DNA from 4 places in the Mesorhizobium sp. B2-3-15 genome. Region 2 is predicted to be linked to each of the others. Evidence: predicted binding sites of a transcription regulator. Region 2 holds the regulator's gene; each other region holds the start of a gene.

Region 1 (4,194 bases), on a different contig from region 2:
GACGCCTGCGACATAGCCCCAGGGCGGCGCCTGGCACGGAATGCCGAGTGGCGACAGGAACGGTCCCATCACCACCGCATAGGGCGCGCCGTCATTGCGGTTCAGCCCCTGCTCGCTGCCCTTGGTGTCGCCTGGGGGCGGCACGTCGGCGCGCGGCACCAGCCGCGACGTGAAGGCAAGATAGGTTGGCATCCCGAACATCACTTGCCGCACCGGATCGACCGCCACGCCACCCCAGTTGAACGTGCCGAAATTGCCGGAATAAACCAGCGATCCCTGCAGCGAAGGCGGCGTGTAGCGGCCTTCATAGCGCAATTTGTGAAGCGCGATGCGGCACGCCAGCTGGTCGAACATGGTGATGCCCCACATATCGTGCTCGGTCAGCGGCGGCGGGTTGAAGGAAAGGTCGGACGCCGGCTGCGCCGGCGATGTGTGGTCGCCCTCGATGGCGCCGCCGGGCGCCGCCACTTCCTTGACGGGGATGACCGGCTCGCCGGTGCGCCGGTCGAGCACATAGAGGTCCCCCTGCTTGGTCGGCCCGACCAGCGCGGGCACCACGGAGCCGTCGGCCTTGGTGATGTCGATCAGGCTCGGCTGCGCCGGCACGTCCATGTCCCAGAGGTCATGGTGCACGGTCTGGCGCACCCATTTCAACTGCCCGGTGTTGAGGTCCAGCGCGGTGATCGAGGAGGAGAATTTCTCCACATTGGCACTGCGGCCCATGCCGAGCTGGTCCGGCGTCTGGTTGCCGAGCGGCACGTAGAGCAGGCCGAGCTTCTCGTCGGCGCTCGGCGTCGACCACATGTTGGGCGAGTTGGCGGTGTAGGTCTGGCCGGCCGGCAGCGGCGTCGTCTGGTCCGGATTGCCGGAATCCCAGTTCCACAGCAATTTGCCGCTGCTCGCATCATAGGCGCGGATGACGCCGGACGGCTCCTGCGTCGAATAATTGTCATTGACCGCCCCGCCGACGATGATCTTGCCGCCGGCAATCAGCGGCGCCGAGGTCGAGTAGTAATAGCCCGACTTCGGATACGGCATGCCCGTCAACAGATTGAGCGTGCCGCCCTCGGCGAAGGCCGGGCAAACCTGCCCGTTGGCGGCGTCGAGCGCGATCAGCCGCGCATCCGAGGTCGGCAAGTAGACGCGCGCCGCGCAGGGCTGGCCGGCGGCGCCCGCCGCATCGGCATAATAGGAGACGCCCCGGCAGGTCTGGTGCTGGCGGTCCTTGTCGAGCTTGACCTTGGGATCGTAGCGCCACTTCTCCTTGCCGGTCGCCGCATCGACGGCGATGGCGAAGTTGTGCGGCGTGCAGATATAGAGCGTGTCGCCCACTTTGAGCGGTGTCACCTGATAAGTGGTCTCGCCGACATCGTCGGGGCCTTTGACGTCGCCGGTGCGATAGGTCCAGGCCGGCTTCAGGTTGGCGACGTTTTCCGGCGTGATCTGGTCGAGCGGCGAATAGCGCTGGCCGAACTGCGTGCGCCCGTAATAGTGCCATTCGCCCGCAGGCACATCGCCGCCGAGATTGGCGTTGGGGATCACCTTGTCGGTGTCGAGGGCGCCGCCGATGTCCTTCGGGTCCGTGGTCATCGAATAGCCGGCCACCGCCAGCGATGCCAGCACGGCAAGGATCAAAGGGGCTCGCCCGTCCGGACCGGCAAGGCCGCGCCGCGCCCACGGCGTCAGCAGCCACAACGCCACCAGCACGATGATGCCGCCGCGCGGGCCGAGCTCCCACCAGTCGAAGCCGGTTTCCCAGACCGCCCAGGCCAGCGTGCCGAGCACGATCGCCGCGTAGAGCCAGAGCGCCGTGGAACGGCGCCGGTAGAGCAGCCAGGCGGCGACCAGGAAGGCGAGACCGACGATGATGTAGTACCAACTGCCGCCCAGCGAAGCCAACCAGATGCCGCCGGCGCCAAGCGCCAGGCCTATGAGGAAGAGAATGAGGGAGGTGATGGTGACAGCCAAGATGATACTCCTTCGACTGTTGCGCGCATGGGGCGGGCTAGGGCAACCCGGCATTGCGTGTTGCCCGTGCAACTTTCTCCCGACGGCGGCGCCTGTCAAGCGTAGGTCGCGGACCCGCGAGCAGCAACCTCGTTCCGCCTGGGATTGTTCCACAACGGCGGTTCCCATATCGGTGAAGCCGCCGTATCGGGCACTTTGCCGGAACAAAACGTAGACAGTTCTGGTCTTTCCCTCCCGAATCACTACATTCGGGGGAGATGTCCGGCTTTTCCGAAGACATGCCCTTTTTCGACGAACCCAATGCGCGGCCCACGGCCCCGTCGGGCATTGCCGCGCGCGCCATGGCTGCCCGCGGCGGCCAAAACAATGCGCCCGACTATCTCAGGGGCTTGAATCCCGAGCAGCGGCTGGCGGTGGAGACCACCGAAGGCCCGGTTCTGGTGCTGGCCGGCGCCGGCACGGGCAAGACGCGTGTGCTGACCACCCGCATCGCCCACATCCTTGCCACCGGCAGGGCCTTCCCCTCGCAGATCCTGGCCGTCACCTTCACCAACAAGGCCGCGCGCGAGATGAAACAGCGCATCGGCATCCTGATCGGCGAAGGCAATGTCGAGGGCATGCCGTGGCTCGGCACCTTCCACTCGATCGGCGTGAAGCTGCTGCGCCGCCATGCCGAGCTTGCCGGCCTGAGGTCCGACTTCACCATCCTCGACACCGACGACGTCGTGCGCTTGATCAAGCAGCTGATCCAGGCCGAGGGCCTGGACGACAAGCGCTGGCCCGCGAAACAGTTCGCCCAGATGATCGACGGCTGGAAGAACAAGGGCCAGGGTCCGGCCGATATCGCCGAGGGCGATGCGCGCAGCTTCGCCAACGGCAAAGGCCGCGAGCTCTACAAGGCCTATCAGGAGCGGCTGCAGACGCTGAACGCCTGCGATTTCGGCGATTTGCTCTGCCACCCGATCCGCATCCTCCGCGCCAATCCCGATGTGCTGAAGGACTATCACCGGCGGTTCAAATACATCCTCGTCGACGAGTACCAGGACACCAACACCGCCCAATACATGTGGCTGCGGCTTCTGGCGCAGAGGCCGAGCGGACCACAACCAGCGCGAAGTGGTTCTCCGGATGGGCGCGTTCCAAGTTTTTCCGGTGTTTCGGATAGAACGGAAGCGGCTAGCTATAGACCCGCAACTCCAGAGGACGATTCAGCAGTTTCGGCCGAAGGCCGCAAGTCCGACCGGGCGTCCGAGCCGTTGCGAGGCCCCCGCGGAGGGCCCGCGCCGGCAGGCGCGGAACAGCCCGTGAGCGAAAACAAAGTCAATATCTGCTGCGTCGGCGATGACGACCAGTCGATCTACGGCTGGCGCGGCGCCGAGGTCGACAACATCCTGCGCTTCGACAAGGATTTTCCGGGCGCCACCATCATCCGGCTGGAGCGCAACTACCGCTCGACCGCGCACATACTGGGGGCCGCCTCCCATCTCATCGCCTACAATGAGGGCCGTTTCGGCAAGACGCTGTTCACCGACCGCAACGATCCGGAGGACGGCAAGGTCAACGTCCACGCCGCCTGGGATTCGGAGGAGGAGGCCCGCGCCATCGGCGAGACCATCGAGGCCTACCAGCGCCAGAAGCATAATTTGAACGACATGGCGATCCTGGTCCGCGCGTCCTTCCAGATGCGCGCCTTCGAGGACCGCTTCATCACGCTCGGCCTTAACTATCGCGTCATCGGCGGTCCGCGTTTTTACGAGCGCATGGAAATCCGCGACGCGCTGGCCTTCTTCCGCGTCGTCGCCAACAGCACCGACGACCTCGCCTTCGAGCGCATCGTCAATGTGCCCAAGCGCGGCTTGGGCGAAGCGACCATCCGCCAGATCCACGACACGGCGCGCGGCTTGCGCATCCCGATGCTGGAGGCGGCGGGTACACTGGCGGAAAGCGACGAGCTGAAGCCGAAACCGCGCGCCGCGCTGCGCGAGGTCGCGGCCAATTTCGAACGCTGGCAAAAGGCGCTGGAAACCACGCCGCACACCGAACTCGCCGAGACCATTCTCGAGGAGAGCGGCTACACCGACATGTGGAAGAACGACCGCTCGGCGGAAGCCCCCGGGCGGCTTGAGAACCTGAAGGAACTGATCCGTTCGATGGAGGAGTACGAATCGCTGCGCTCCTTCCTCGAACATGTCGCGCTGGTCATGGATGCCGAGCAGAATGCCGGGC
Region 2 (4,194 bases):
TACGACTTCTCTTTTGACAGCTATTTCGCCGGCATCGGCGGCAGCGGCTTCTTTCTCGGCAATCCAACGGTTGTTTCCGCCGACGACGGTGAGATGCCGCTATCGGCTCGCCTTTTTTCAGGCATCGAAAATGCCCGCGAAGCCATCGCCGACCACATCAGGGGCAGCGTCGGCGGCGCTGAAGGCGAGATCGCGGCGGCGCTGATCGTCGGCGTGCGCGCCGGCATACCCGATGAAATCAATGAAGCGATGCGGCGTACCGGCATCTATCACATCATCTCTATTTCGGGACTGCATATGGCGCTTGTGGCCGGCACCATCATGGGTCTGCTGCGTGGTGCCTTCGCGCTGTTTCCAGACTTTTCCGCGCGCCGGCCGGTGAAGAAATACGCGGCCGCCGCCGCACTGTTCTCGATCGCGGCCTATCTCATCATTTCCGGTGTCGTCGTTGCCGCCGAACGCAGCTTCATCATGCTGGCGGTGATGCTGATTGCCGTCTTCTTCGATCGCGCTGCGCTGACCATGCGCAATCTGGGGATCTCGGCGATCGCCGTCATCCTGGTCTCGCCTCACGAGGTCGTCGGCCCGAGCTTTCAGATGTCGTTCGCCGCGACCGCGGCCCTGGTTGGCGCTTATGCCGGCTGGGCCGATCACCGTGCGGGAAAGACGCGGCCACCGCCGCCAAAGCGATCGCTGCCCGGGTTCCTGACGCGAAAATTCCTGCTGGCGACAGGTGGATTGGCCATGACGTCCATTATCGCCGGCAGCGCCACGGCGTTGTTTGCCATCTGGCATTTCCAGCGGGTATCGCCGCTCAGCCTGTTCGCCAATCTGGCCGTGATGCCTATCGTGTCGGTCGTGATGTTCCTGGCCGTCGCCAGCGCGCTGTTGATGCCATTCGGACTGGATTGGCCGGCTCTCTACCTCATGGGCAAGGGCCTGACCGCAATGATCGCCGTGTCGGCGTGGATATCGGAGCGCTCTCCGGTCGATGGAGTCGGGCTGATTTCGCAGCAATCCGTGCTGCTGGTCACCGTCGCGCTGGTTATCGCGACGATGGCGACGACATGGCTGCGGCTCGCGGCGCTGCCATTCGCGCTCGCCGGCCTGTTGACTGTGTCGCACACACGCGCGCCCGATGTGCTGATCTCGGAAGATGCGCGGCTGGTCGCGCTGCCGATCGGCAATGGCGAACTGGCCGTCAACCGGGAACGTCCGAACGAATTCGCAACCGACAACTGGAAACGCGCCCTGATCTCCGAAACAATCGTCAAACCGGAAATGTTCGACACGACAGACAGGCAATTCGATGTTGCCAGTCCCACCGACCTGCCGCCGGGATCGCCCTTCTACTGCCGCGAAGGCCTGTGCCTTGCCAGGCACCCTTCCGGCGCGATCATTGCCTATGTCGAGGACCGCAAGACCACCTGGAAAGCCTGCGCTTTCGCCGACCTGATCATCGTCAATGACGCAACCGCCTATGACGCCTGCCACAATCCACTGGTTCTCGTCGTCACCAAACGGCAGCTCGCCCGCAAGGGAAGCGCTGCCGTCTTCTTCAATCCCCAGTCGGCCACGACCCGGGCCGCGATCGCATTTGCCGTCGACGGACCATACCGGCCCTGGCACGAACAGCGAAAATTCTCACGCGAGGCGAGGGGGCTGCCGCCGTACAAAAAACCCGACAAGCCCGATAACAAGCCGGTTCAGTAGCGCCTGATCAACCCGACCAGCTTGCCTTGTACCTTGACCCTGTCCGGCCCGAAAATGCGCGTTTCGTAGGCTGGATTGGCGGCTTCGAGCGCGATCGAAGCGCCTTTGCGGCGGAACCGCTTCAGTGTCGCTTCCTCTTCGTCGACCAGTGCCACGATAATTTCGCCCGGGCTTGCCGTGTCGGCATTGCGGATAATGACCGTGTCTCCATCGAAGATACCAGCCTCGATCATCGAGTCGCCCTTAACCTCCAACGCATAGTGCTCGCCGCCCATGATCATGTCCGGCGGCACCGAGATCGAATGCGTCTGATGCTGGATGGCATCGATCGGCACACCGGCGGCGATACGGCCCATGACCGGGATGGACACGGCTGAAACCGCGTCGTCGTCGTTGCCGGCCGCGGGCAGGCGCGAAGGCGCAGCGGCCGGCCTGATCTGGCGTCCGAGACTGCCTTGGCCAAGGCTGCCTTGGATGATGCTTGGCGAGAACTTCTTTGCCGCATTGAGGCCCGGCGCGATCGAGTCCGGCAGCCGCAGCACTTCCAGCGCGCGCGCCCGATTGGGTAGCCGGCGAATGAAGCCGCGCTCCTCCAGGGCCGTGATCAGGCGATGGATCCCCGACTTGGAGGCAAGATCGAGTGCTTCCTTCATCTCGTCGAAGGAAGGCGGTATCCCGCTTTCCTTGAGCCGTTCGTGGATGAACATCAGCAGTTCATGTTGCTTGCGTGTCAGCATGGCGGCCCCCAAGACATTGAACGAAAGGTTGAACCAGAATCGAAAAAACAAACCCAGAACAAACACTATCTGTTCCAGTTGTGTTCTGCAACCGTTTAAAGTTTAATGAATTTGTTAAGGGGTCTGAAGTTTTTTGCCCGCGACGGCGGGCGGCAACCAGTCCTTTCCGCCGTCGGCAGGCGCATTGAAATCGTTTTGGTTAATGGCCTGTGGCCCATCCGCCGACGAGGCTTTGGCATCAGTTAGTTGGAAGGCTTCTCCTCGGAGGGACGTATAATTCGCGGAGCCATTATTCGCGGAACGAAACGAAACCAAAATGCCAACGATTGGTAGCTTCGGGCGGCCATGGATCGGGGCGTTCGGCGCACTCCGGCCAGCGCGTTCGAATAGGCGTCGCGGAAGCGCTGAAGTTATCCCGAACCCGCCTTCAAGCTGCCGGCGCGAGCGGCGTATCTGGTAGCGCCGCTGTCTTCGCTGTGGACATAGACGTGCAGTGTGTAGCCGATATGCGCCGTCATCAGCGCCTTGGCCCGCTCGACGTCACGGTCGAGCGCCGCTTCCATGATCGCGGTATGGTGTTCGATCGCAATCGCTTCGCGTAGCGCTTCGATTGCCTCTTCATAGCCATCCTTGAGGCCGGCCGCGGCCCGCAGTGTCGGCGCCAGACCAAGAAAGCGATGATGCCGGCGCAGCTGATCCGAGATCGTCGAGCGGAACCGCAACAGCCAGTCGCATGTGGCGGCGCTCAGCAGCGCCGCATGGAAAGCCTCGTGGTTCTCGTCCCATCTGTCGACGGCCGCGTCCGAGGGATCGTCGACCGCCGTCTTGCAACGCGAGAGCCGGTAGTGGGCGGTGACCACGGCATCCTCCCACTCCCTGCCGCCTTTTTCCATCGATTCGAGGAACAGGGGTATCTCGACCACCATCCTGGCGCGTGCCAGATCCTCCAGCTCGGCCCGCGACACCGGAGCCACGGCAAAACCACGATTGCTGATCGCGGTGACCAGGCGTTCGGCCTCGAGCCGCGACAGGGCTTCGCGCAACGGTGTCCAGCCGACGCCATAGGTGCCGCGCAGCGCACTCAGTTTGAGCGGGGCGCCCGGCATGAGGCGCGTGGTCAGGATGTCGCGCCGCAACAGCTGATAGGCGGCTTCCGTTTTTGTGGAACTTGTTTCATCCAGCATCGTGATCAATCCGTCGTCTGGCGAAAGTATATATGATACCGGGTCCTAGCAACAATTATATATAATGTTTGACACAGACCGGCGGACTGACCATGATCGCCGTAGTAGCCGCGTTTCCGAGCGGCCCTGATCAAATCTGGGAGGAAATGATGTTGAAGTCGAAATCCGCTTGGTTGTCGGGTTTGGCCCTGGCGGGCGCATTGATGGTCGGCGCCGGCAGTGCCGCGGCCGATCAGATCCGTATCGGCATTGCCAATTTCGGCGAGCATCCGCAATTGAACGCCGCCATAGCCGGCTTCAAGAAGGCGCTGACGGACAATGGCTTCGTCGAGGGCAAGGACGTCGTCTACACGGAGAGCCACACCAATTTCGATGCATCGCTGGTGCCGCAGATGATCGCCAAGCTGCAGGCCGAGCAACCCAAGCTGATCTACACCATCACCACGCCGGTCTCACAGATCGCCAAGAAAGCGCTCGCCGGTTCCGGCATTCCGATCGTTTTTGCCGCGGTCACCGATCCGGTGGCGGCCAAGCTGGTGCCGTCATGGGACGCCGGAGAC
Region 3 (4,194 bases), on a different contig from region 2:
AGGCGGCACGCGCATTGCTCGCCGCCAAGGTTGACGCCAAGGCCGGAGCCGACCTGTTCAGGTCCGCGCTGCAGGATGTGAAGGCCAAGCTGAACTGAGCGTTCTTCAGTCGCTGACACGAAGCCGCCCGGGCAACCTGGCGGCTTTTTTGTTTGGGAGAAAGCGGCGCGTCAAAGCGGCCAATCTCCGCCCTCGTGGGGAAGATCGGAATTGCCACTGCCGTCGCCTTACTCCAGCCCGGCCAAGCTCTCTTCCTCAACCACTTCAGTCCCGCCCAGCCGGAACGGCGCAAACGAGGTGCGATGCAGCCGAGCCACTGGCCCATGCGCCTCGATCGCCGTGCGGTGCCGGACCGTGGCGTAGCCCATATGGACTTCGAAGCCGTAGCGGCCGTGATGGTTGCCGCAGCCGCGCATCATGCGGTCGCGCATGACCTTGGCGACGATCGAGGCCGCGGCGATCGATTGGGAGCGCTGGTCGCCCTTGATCAGCGCGCGCCCCTCGCAGGGCAATCCCGGCGGCACGTCGCGCCCATCCGCGAGCGCGAGCTTAGCCTGCACCGGCAGCCCGACCAGTGCGCGGCGCATCGCTTCGAGGCTCGCCTTGAGGATGTTGGTGCCATCAATGCCCTCGGCGCTGATCGACGCCATCGAGACGCCGAGAGCGGAGCCGATGATGTGCAGGAACAGCGCTTCGCGCTGCAGGTGGCTAAGCCGCTTGGAATCGTCGAGACCCTCGGGAATATTGGCGGGGTCGAGCACCACTGCCGCCGCGACCACGGGACCCGCGAGCGGGCCGCGGCCGGCTTCGTCCATCCCGGCGACCGGCCACAAACCATCGGCCATCGCCTTCGTCTCGAAGGAGAAATCGGGTTTCTCGACGATTTCGAAGAGAGGCGGAGAATCAGAACGCGCGCGAGCCATGTTGCGGCGAGGTTCGCATCGGCTCCGATTCTCCGCAAGTCCCTCCGGGTCGGGTGGGGCGCCGGACCGGGAGGGCACCGTCTGCAGGCCGGGGCAGGCCGGACGGGATTTCTTTGCCACGGCGGCAATGAACAGCCGAGGCGATTTTCGGTTCAGAGCAGCATCAACTGCTCCTGGTCCTTGCCGGCAGCGACGAACTGGTCGGTCCGCAGCGTACGCCGCTCGGCATTAAGGCCGAGCCGCTTTGCGGTGATTTCGAAGCGCCGGCCGATCTGCCAGGCATAGGGTCCGGCGCCCTTCATGCGCTTGCCCCATTCCGAATCGTAGTCCTTGCCGTCGCGCATCGAACGGACCAGCGACATGACGTGGCGATAGCGGTCGGGATAGTGGCGCAGCAGCCAGTCCTTGAAGATCGGGCTGACCTCCAGCGGCAGGCGCAGCACCACATAGCCGGCTTCGCGCGCCCCGGCATGGTGCGCCGAGTCGAGGATGCGTTCCATCTCCTGGTCGGTCAGGCCCGGAATGATCGGCGCCACCATCACCGAAGCGGGGATACCGGCATCCGAAAGCTGCCTGATCGCCTCCAGCCGCTTGGTCGGCGTCGATGCCCGAGGTTCCATCGTCCTGGCCAGCATGCGGTCAAGCGTCGTCACCGACAGCGCCACCTTGGCCAAGCCCCGCTCCGCCATGCGCGACAGAATGTCGATGTCGCGCACGACCAGGGCTGACTTGGTGACGATGCCGACCGGGTGGCCGCGCGCCTCCAGCACTTCGAGGATTTCGCGCATGATCCGGTACTGCTTCTCGATCGGCTGGTAGGGATCGGTGTTGGTGCCGATGGCGATGGTGCGCGGCTGGTAGCCATCCTTTGACAATTCCTTGTCGAGCAGGCGTGCCGCGTCGGGCTTAGCGAACAGCTTGGATTCGAAGTCCAGGCCCGGCGACAGGCCCATGAACGAGTGTGTCGGCCGCGCGAAGCAATAGACGCAACCGTGTTCGCAGCCGCGATAGGGATTGATCGACCGGTCGAAGGAGATGTCGGGCGATTCGTTGCGGGTGATGATGGTGCGCGGCTTTTCCACCTGCACCTCGGTCTTGAAGGGAGGAAGTTCCTCCAGCGAACTCCAGCCGTCGTCGAAGACATGCCGGCTGACAGGTTCGAACCGGCCGGACGGATTGATGCCTGCCGACCGGCCGCGGTTGCGGTCCGGACGGACCCGCATGCCGCTCTGCTCGATCATTGCATTGGCCATTTCGGCTCGTCCTGCTCCGAAGGCTGCAATGTCGGCTCGCATGATCGGTTCCATCTTCGCCCGCTCCCATGGACTGTCCATGTTGTGTCGAATCGCTCTGTTCATGAAATTATTCCTATTTTATCGATGAGAACAAATCAAGAACTTTCTATGGTGCGCTGCAAAAACTGGCGCCGACCAACGCTTTCCGCTATTCGGCTAATCATGCTCAGTGTTCTGATTGAAACGCACAATGACGAGGAGGGGCTCGCCCGTACGCTGGCGACGCTGATTGGCGGCGCGGTCGAGGGCGTGGTGCGTGAGGTTGTCGTCTGCGACACGGGCTCCAGTGACCAGACCCATCGCGTCGCCGAGCATGCCGGCTGCCACTATGTGGGGAGCGGGGGCATCGCCGCCGGCATCCGCCAGGCCAAGGGTGACTGGCTGCTGTTTCTCGAACCGGGTGCGAGGCTGGTGGAGGGCTGGATCGACGCCGTCGTCGCCCATACGGCCAGGCAGACAATAGCGGCCCGGTTCTCGCGGGCGCGGGGCAGCCGTCCACCGTTCCTGGCCCGGGTCTTTTCGGCAAACCGCGCGCTCGCCGACGGACTGGTGATCAGCAAGCGACAGGCGGCATCGCTGTCCAAGAATGCCGGCAGCGCCGAGGCCTTAGCGCGCGGGCTGGCGACCAGACGGCTCGACGCCGAAATCTGGCCAGCGCAGCCGAAGCAGCAGCACCGCTCTGGGGGGTGATTTTTGCAACGGCTCTGCGTGGCGTTGCTTACGACGCCGATTTGCCGCGCCGCAGATGTTCGTCCAGGCGCGGCATGATCTCGACGAAGTTACAGGGCATGTGCCGGTAATCGAGCTGTGGCTCGAGGATGCCGTCCCAGGCGTCCTTGCAGGCGCCGGGCGATCCCGGCAGCACGAAGACGAAGGTGGCGTTGACGACACCGCCGGTCGCCCGGCTCTGGATAGTCGAGGTGCCGATCTTGTCATAGGAAATGCGGTGGAACACTTCCGAAAATCCGTCCATGCGCTTTTCGAAGATCGGCTCCAGCGCCTCGGGCGTCACATCGCGTCCGGTAAAACCGGTACCGCCAGTGGTGATCACGACGTCGATGGCCTTGTCCCGCGACCACGCCAGAACGGCGTCGCGGATTTTTTCGCGGTCGTCGGTGACGATATCGCGGGCGGCCAGGATGTGGCCGGCCTTGGTAATGCGATCGGCCAGTGTCTGGCCAGATTTGTCGTCGGCCAGGCTGCGTGTGTCGGAAACAGTCAGCACCGCGATGCGCACCGGAATGAAGGCACGGCTCTCGTCAATTCTGGCCATCTCGCCCAGCCTCCGACGCCATGCTGCGCGTTGCCGCGACGAACCAGTCGGGCTGGCGGTCGCGGATCTCGGCCGCCGCGCGCTTGGCGACATTGCCGGTCTCGAACAGGCCGAAGCACGTCGCGCCCGATCCGGACATTCGTGAAAAGCCCGATCCGGCCTTATCAAGCCATGAAAGCGCCCTGCCTATGGCGGGCTGCATCGCAAGGGCTGGCCGCTCAAGATCGTTGCGGGTGATTTCCAGCCAGTTGCGCAGGCTGTGAAAATCGATGCTGCGCGGCAGCCGCGGCAGCGGCTCATTATCGCGACGGGAGAGTGCGGCGAAGATTTCCGTCGTCGAGACCGGCACGCCCGGGTTGACCAGCACGAGACCCAGTGCTGAAAAATCCGGCACCATCGACAGTTCCTCACCGATGCCGCGCGCGACCAGCGGCTTTGCCGCCAGGCACATCGGCACATCGGCGCCAAGCGAAAGACCGATCCGCGCCAGTTCGGCGCTATCGAGCTCCAGCCCCCAGCTCTCGGTCAGCCCGCGCAGCACGGCCGCCGCGTCGCTCGACCCTCCGCCCACGCCGGATGCGACCGGAAGGTTCTTTTCGAGCCTGATGCTTACCGGCGGCGTGCTCCGAACGCCGGCGGCCTGCCGCAGGGCGTCGCGGCCCTTCAGCACAAGATTGCCGCCATCGAGCGGTACGTCCGCCGC
Region 4 (4,194 bases), on a different contig from region 2:
CCTCTTCAAGATCCCGATCCAGGCCGCCATCGGCGGCAAGGTCATCGCCCGCGAAACCATATCGGCGCTCCGCAAGGACGTCACCGCCAAGTGCTATGGCGGCGACGTCTCGCGCAAGCGCAAGCTGCTCGACAAGCAGAAAGAGGGCAAGAAGCGGATGCGCCAGTTCGGCAAGGTGGATATCCCGCAGGAGGCGTTTATCCAGGCGCTGAAGATGGGCGATTGAGAAGCCGGTTGGCGCGCAACGCGCGCCAAGCCATCGATCCAGTGAATCGATGGCAGGCTTCGAAAGCGGGGGAGCTGCGGAGGCAGCGGGCCCCCCGCCAGCGCGGCGGTGCGGTGGAGGCTATGCGCCCACAGTGCATGTCAGGAGTTCTCGGTGTCCCGGCCGTCCGGCACTTTCGCTACGCCTTTTAGCGGACCTTCCGTGGACTTGCGTTCCATGAATTGGCCGGTTCGCTCGTCGCGCTTTTGCCAGTCGTCCGTTCTTGTGCTGAAACTGCGTTCTGCCGGTTACCGAACCCCTGCGATAGTCGTCACCTCTGTTCTTTGCCATATCCGCCACATTCGAACAGAAAGTGAACATAGCGCGATTCGTCTTCTAGCGGTCTTTGCCTCTTGCAACGTCACTCATCAAAACCAGCCAAAATTTCAAAGTCAAACATTGGGCCATCGTCGTGAACGGTCCGGGCGAGGAACACGCCAGAAACGGCAGACCCAGGATATTGGTTCGAGAGCACGCGCTTTGCGGCTTTGAAGGAAGCACCACGAGTCAAAACATCATCGAAAACGACAAAATTGTATCTGCCTACCGGCAGGAGCGAGAAATCGGTGACCCAATTGTCGATTAGCACTTCTGGAGTGGGTCGCGCGTCAGAGTCATGTGCGGCAACTCGTTGAGCTAACTGGCTGAGCAACTCCACGATCTGAATTCGATTGCTATAAGCGCGATGCAGCAGACGGAGCAAACGATCATCATACTCCGGATTACCCACGGGACAACTTCCCGGAATAGGCACCCATATGGCCTTTGTAGCTTCCGACACGGGCATTGCGGAAGATAGCTGTCGAGCCCAATAATCAATTGCGCTGCCCTTATGCTTATAGCGATATGGAGCTTGCAGTCGAATACTCGGCTTCATTTTAAAGCTAATTATTCGATTATTGGTCTCGCTGTGACTATAGCCTTTTCTTGCAGTGAACTCGCCGATGAATGAACAATCATCGTTCTCATCGAGAAATCGATGCTGGCTCCTTGTCAGATTATCTATCTTGGTAAATCGAACTGACATTTGCGAAAATATCTTCGATATCAGAGACTCTTATAGCACCCAATTCTTCAAATCGATGCGGCCAAGTAATATCGTTTCGTAAGAAGCAGCTTTCAAGGATAAAGAGAGGGCGGCCTTGCTCAAGGGCGGCTTTGGCCTGAATCAAGGTTCCGGAGGTTTCGCCAGCCTCAACGATCACAGTCGCGTCAGTCAACGCGCTCATAGTAACGTTTCGCTCTGGAAAAAAGGTTCGGGTTTTTGAGAGAGGCATTGTTCGATATGCGACTACTGGAACCTGAGAAATAAGCAGATGCTCCCGGGCTATCTGATGTTGAAGATCAGCATTTTCTTTTGGGTAGGCGGACGAAATAGGGGTCCCAGCTACCGCTATTGTAGGAGACTTCAGATTGATCGCGGTTTGATGGACAGCAGTATCGATTCCTTTTGCAAGCCCTGATACCGGAATTATTTTGTGGGCAATGAGCGCCTCGACAATTCGGCGAGCCCTTGAAATTCCGTCGGAGCTTGGATTCCTGGTACCTACCACCGCTATAGAGGGGCGTTCAGATAGTGCCCAAAATCCTTGATAATACAGCAATTCGACTGGATGTTTGGCCACCCGTATTTTCTTAGGATACTCGCCAGCACCATGAATGCGAACACCGTAAGGGGTAGGACCGAAACTTCGTATTCGCTCGTCTGCCAGGTCCGCATATTTCAGCGCATCACGAGTTGGAACAAAGTCTGACGGTATTGAGTAAGGCGACGTGTCGAATTTTTCTGAAATGGACTTAAATGTCGCGCCCTGCTCAAGCCAAAGGGCTTCATATGCACCCATTTCGACCCATGGAGAAATGGGCTCTAAGGATCCAAAATCAAATTGTGCGACGGCGCTCATGGTATCGTATCTAGTACCTTTGTTCAGACATTCGTTAGGAATCTCGTCAAGGCTACTTTTTGGAACAAAACAGGAACATACACAGGCTATTTTAAATAGCAAGCAATAACAGCCCGTTACGCTTATCTCAAAACAGGCCACGCTTGAGATAACTAGGGGACAACTCGGAATAGAAAGCTCAAACAGAGGCATTGGTGTCCCCGCCTCCCGTTGCGATTGACCCTCCTCGCCCTGACGGATCCTCCCGCCTCCGAGGAGACCTCACATGCGCTCACCTCAGACACCATCGTCTCTCTCGGCCTCGCCATCGGCGGCATCTTCGGCCTTGCCGGCACCTTTGTCGCCAGCGATGCGCTGCGCGAAACGCTATGGGCGATCGACGGCGTGGCGCTCGTCATGGCGACGGCCTTGCCCACCATGAAATACCGGCGGCTGGGCAATGATTGCGTCGTGGCAGGGTTCCTGACCTTCCTCGCCGGCGAAAGCCTGCTTCTGTTCGGCAATGCGGCGGGACTACAGGCCAGCGTGCCCTGCCGGCGGCAGGCTATCCCTTCCTGGTGGCGACCTTCGCCGGCTGGATCTGGACTTTGCTAAGGGGTTCTCGGCACGCCTAGCGGCTCGGCTCCAGGCGCCGGCGCCGCCCCTCACCTGCCTGCCGGCATCCTCTCCCCGTATAGGGACGGGGAGAGGGGCGCTGTCATTGACACTTTCGCCAATCGCCATCGTTGCAAGAAAAGCGCCGGCGTTGCGGCCAGCTACTCTCGCCCCGTTTACGGGGAGTTGAGAAGTGGTCGCGCAGCGGACGAAAAGCCAATTGCTTGGGTTTTCGAACGACGAACGTCCGGCAGGACAGTGAGGGGCGGCGCCGACCTCGGCAATAGTAACGGTCCCCCCGAACCACGGCCGCCGTATTGACATCAGCTCCACACATGCGTCATTGGAGGCGGGCAATTGGGGGACTATCCGTGAAAAAGATCTATGCGAAGCCGACGCTGAGCAAGCGCGAGAGGCTTTCGGCCGTGACGGCTGTCGCGTGTCCAGTGTCGGTCTGCCCGCGCTAGAACGTTCCCGGGAAAGGGCAGGCCTGCTGCCGCCCATCGCTCTCCCGCGACAAATCCCACGGCAGGGTTGGTACGAATTCATACCAAGCATCCGCCTCGGTTGATCGCGCGGCGCGGGGCCGGTACACAAATCGGGCGGCGGACCTTTGTAAGGTCGCTAGTGGCCGGCGCGGGGCTCAGGCAATTGTCTCACCGGCATGCGCGCCGGCCATCTTCCCTGAATGATTTGAGTGTGGGCCAAAGGCGCTCCGCCCCGCCGGAATTCCCGGTGCTGACCTTCGCAGGTTGGTACCTTCCTCCGCCCGCGACAGGAAAGTCAGCGCCGACCTGCGATAGGCGCACGCTGGACTAGCCGCTATCCCCAAATCCCGACTCGATTTTGACTTTGCGGACGCCGTCCCCCACTCCGTCGCTGCTTCGCAGCGCCACCTCTTCCCTCCTCCGGAGGGAGAGGAACCACGACTGGCCAAAACCTCAACTTTCAATCCAAACCTTCTCAAAGTGCTGCTCCAGCGCCTGGTGCTGTTCGCAGCCTTCGATGCCCTTGCGGTAGGTCCGGTAGACCGAGCGCCAGTAGGGCTGGATGATGATGCCTGAATCGCGCAAATTCTGCTCGATCTTGGCCATAATCTCCTTGCGGGCCTTGGGGTCGGGCATGGCGAGCGCCTTGTCGAGCAGTTCGTCGAACTCCTTCGAGGCGTAGGCACTCTCGTTCCAGGCGGCGCCCGATTTATATGCCAGCGCCAGCACCTGGACGCCGAGCGGGCGGCCGAGCCATTCGGTGCAGGAATAGGGGAACTTGCTCCAGTCGTTCCAGAAGGTGGCGGCGGGCAGCACGGTGCGCTTGATCTTGAGGCCCGCCTCGCGCATCTGCGCGGCGATGGCGTCGCCGGTGCTCTTCTGCCATTCGACATCGACCGAGATCAGGTCGTATTCATGGTCCGCCTTGCCGCTCTCGGCGAGC

Evidence for each region. Region 2 encodes LexA, which represses DNA repair genes until DNA is damaged. Its sites were predicted from a motif close to TGTTCNNNNTGTGTTCNG; they were not measured.
Region 1: the regulator LexA is predicted to act here: its motif matches at 2,168-2,185, upstream of FJ954_RS07395 (UvrD-helicase domain-containing protein).
Region 3: the regulator LexA is predicted to act here: its motif matches at 2,305-2,322, upstream of FJ954_RS12090 (PA0069 family radical SAM protein).
Region 4: the regulator LexA is predicted to act here: its motif matches at 2,230-2,247, upstream of FJ954_RS02600 (DNA-processing protein DprA).

What each region holds. Positions count from the first base shown of each region.
Region 1 covers NZ_VFVO01000003.1:52,935-57,128, reverse strand. Annotated here, with positions in the region: gene FJ954_RS07400 (glucose/quinate/shikimate family membrane-bound PQQ-dependent dehydrogenase) at 1-1,968, opposite strand, end outside; gene FJ954_RS07395 (UvrD-helicase domain-containing protein) at 2,226-4,194, shown strand, end outside.
Region 2 covers NZ_VFVO01000014.1:34,960-39,153, reverse strand. Annotated here, with positions in the region: gene FJ954_RS25250 (ComEC/Rec2 family competence protein) at 1-1,713, shown strand, start outside; gene lexA (transcriptional repressor LexA) at 1,707-2,450, opposite strand; gene FJ954_RS25240 (GntR family transcriptional regulator) at 2,861-3,634, opposite strand; gene FJ954_RS25235 (ABC transporter substrate-binding protein) at 3,784-4,194, shown strand, end outside.
Region 3 covers NZ_VFVO01000005.1:85,923-90,116, reverse strand. Annotated here, with positions in the region: gene FJ954_RS12100 (F0F1 ATP synthase subunit B) at 1-98, shown strand, start outside; gene FJ954_RS12095 (ribonuclease HII) at 228-923, opposite strand; gene FJ954_RS12090 (PA0069 family radical SAM protein) at 1,076-2,230, opposite strand; gene FJ954_RS12085 (glycosyltransferase) at 2,381-2,908, shown strand; gene moaB (molybdenum cofactor biosynthesis protein B) at 2,937-3,491, opposite strand; gene FJ954_RS12075 (4-(cytidine 5'-diphospho)-2-C-methyl-D-erythritol kinase) at 3,478-4,194, opposite strand, start outside.
Region 4 covers NZ_VFVO01000001.1:526,984-531,177, reverse strand. Annotated here, with positions in the region: gene lepA (translation elongation factor 4) at 1-226, shown strand, start outside; gene FJ954_RS02605 (hypothetical protein) at 627-1,292, opposite strand; gene FJ954_RS02600 (DNA-processing protein DprA) at 1,264-2,169, opposite strand; gene FJ954_RS02595 (hypothetical protein) at 2,380-2,763, shown strand; gene FJ954_RS02590 (ABC transporter substrate-binding protein) at 3,705-4,194, opposite strand, start outside.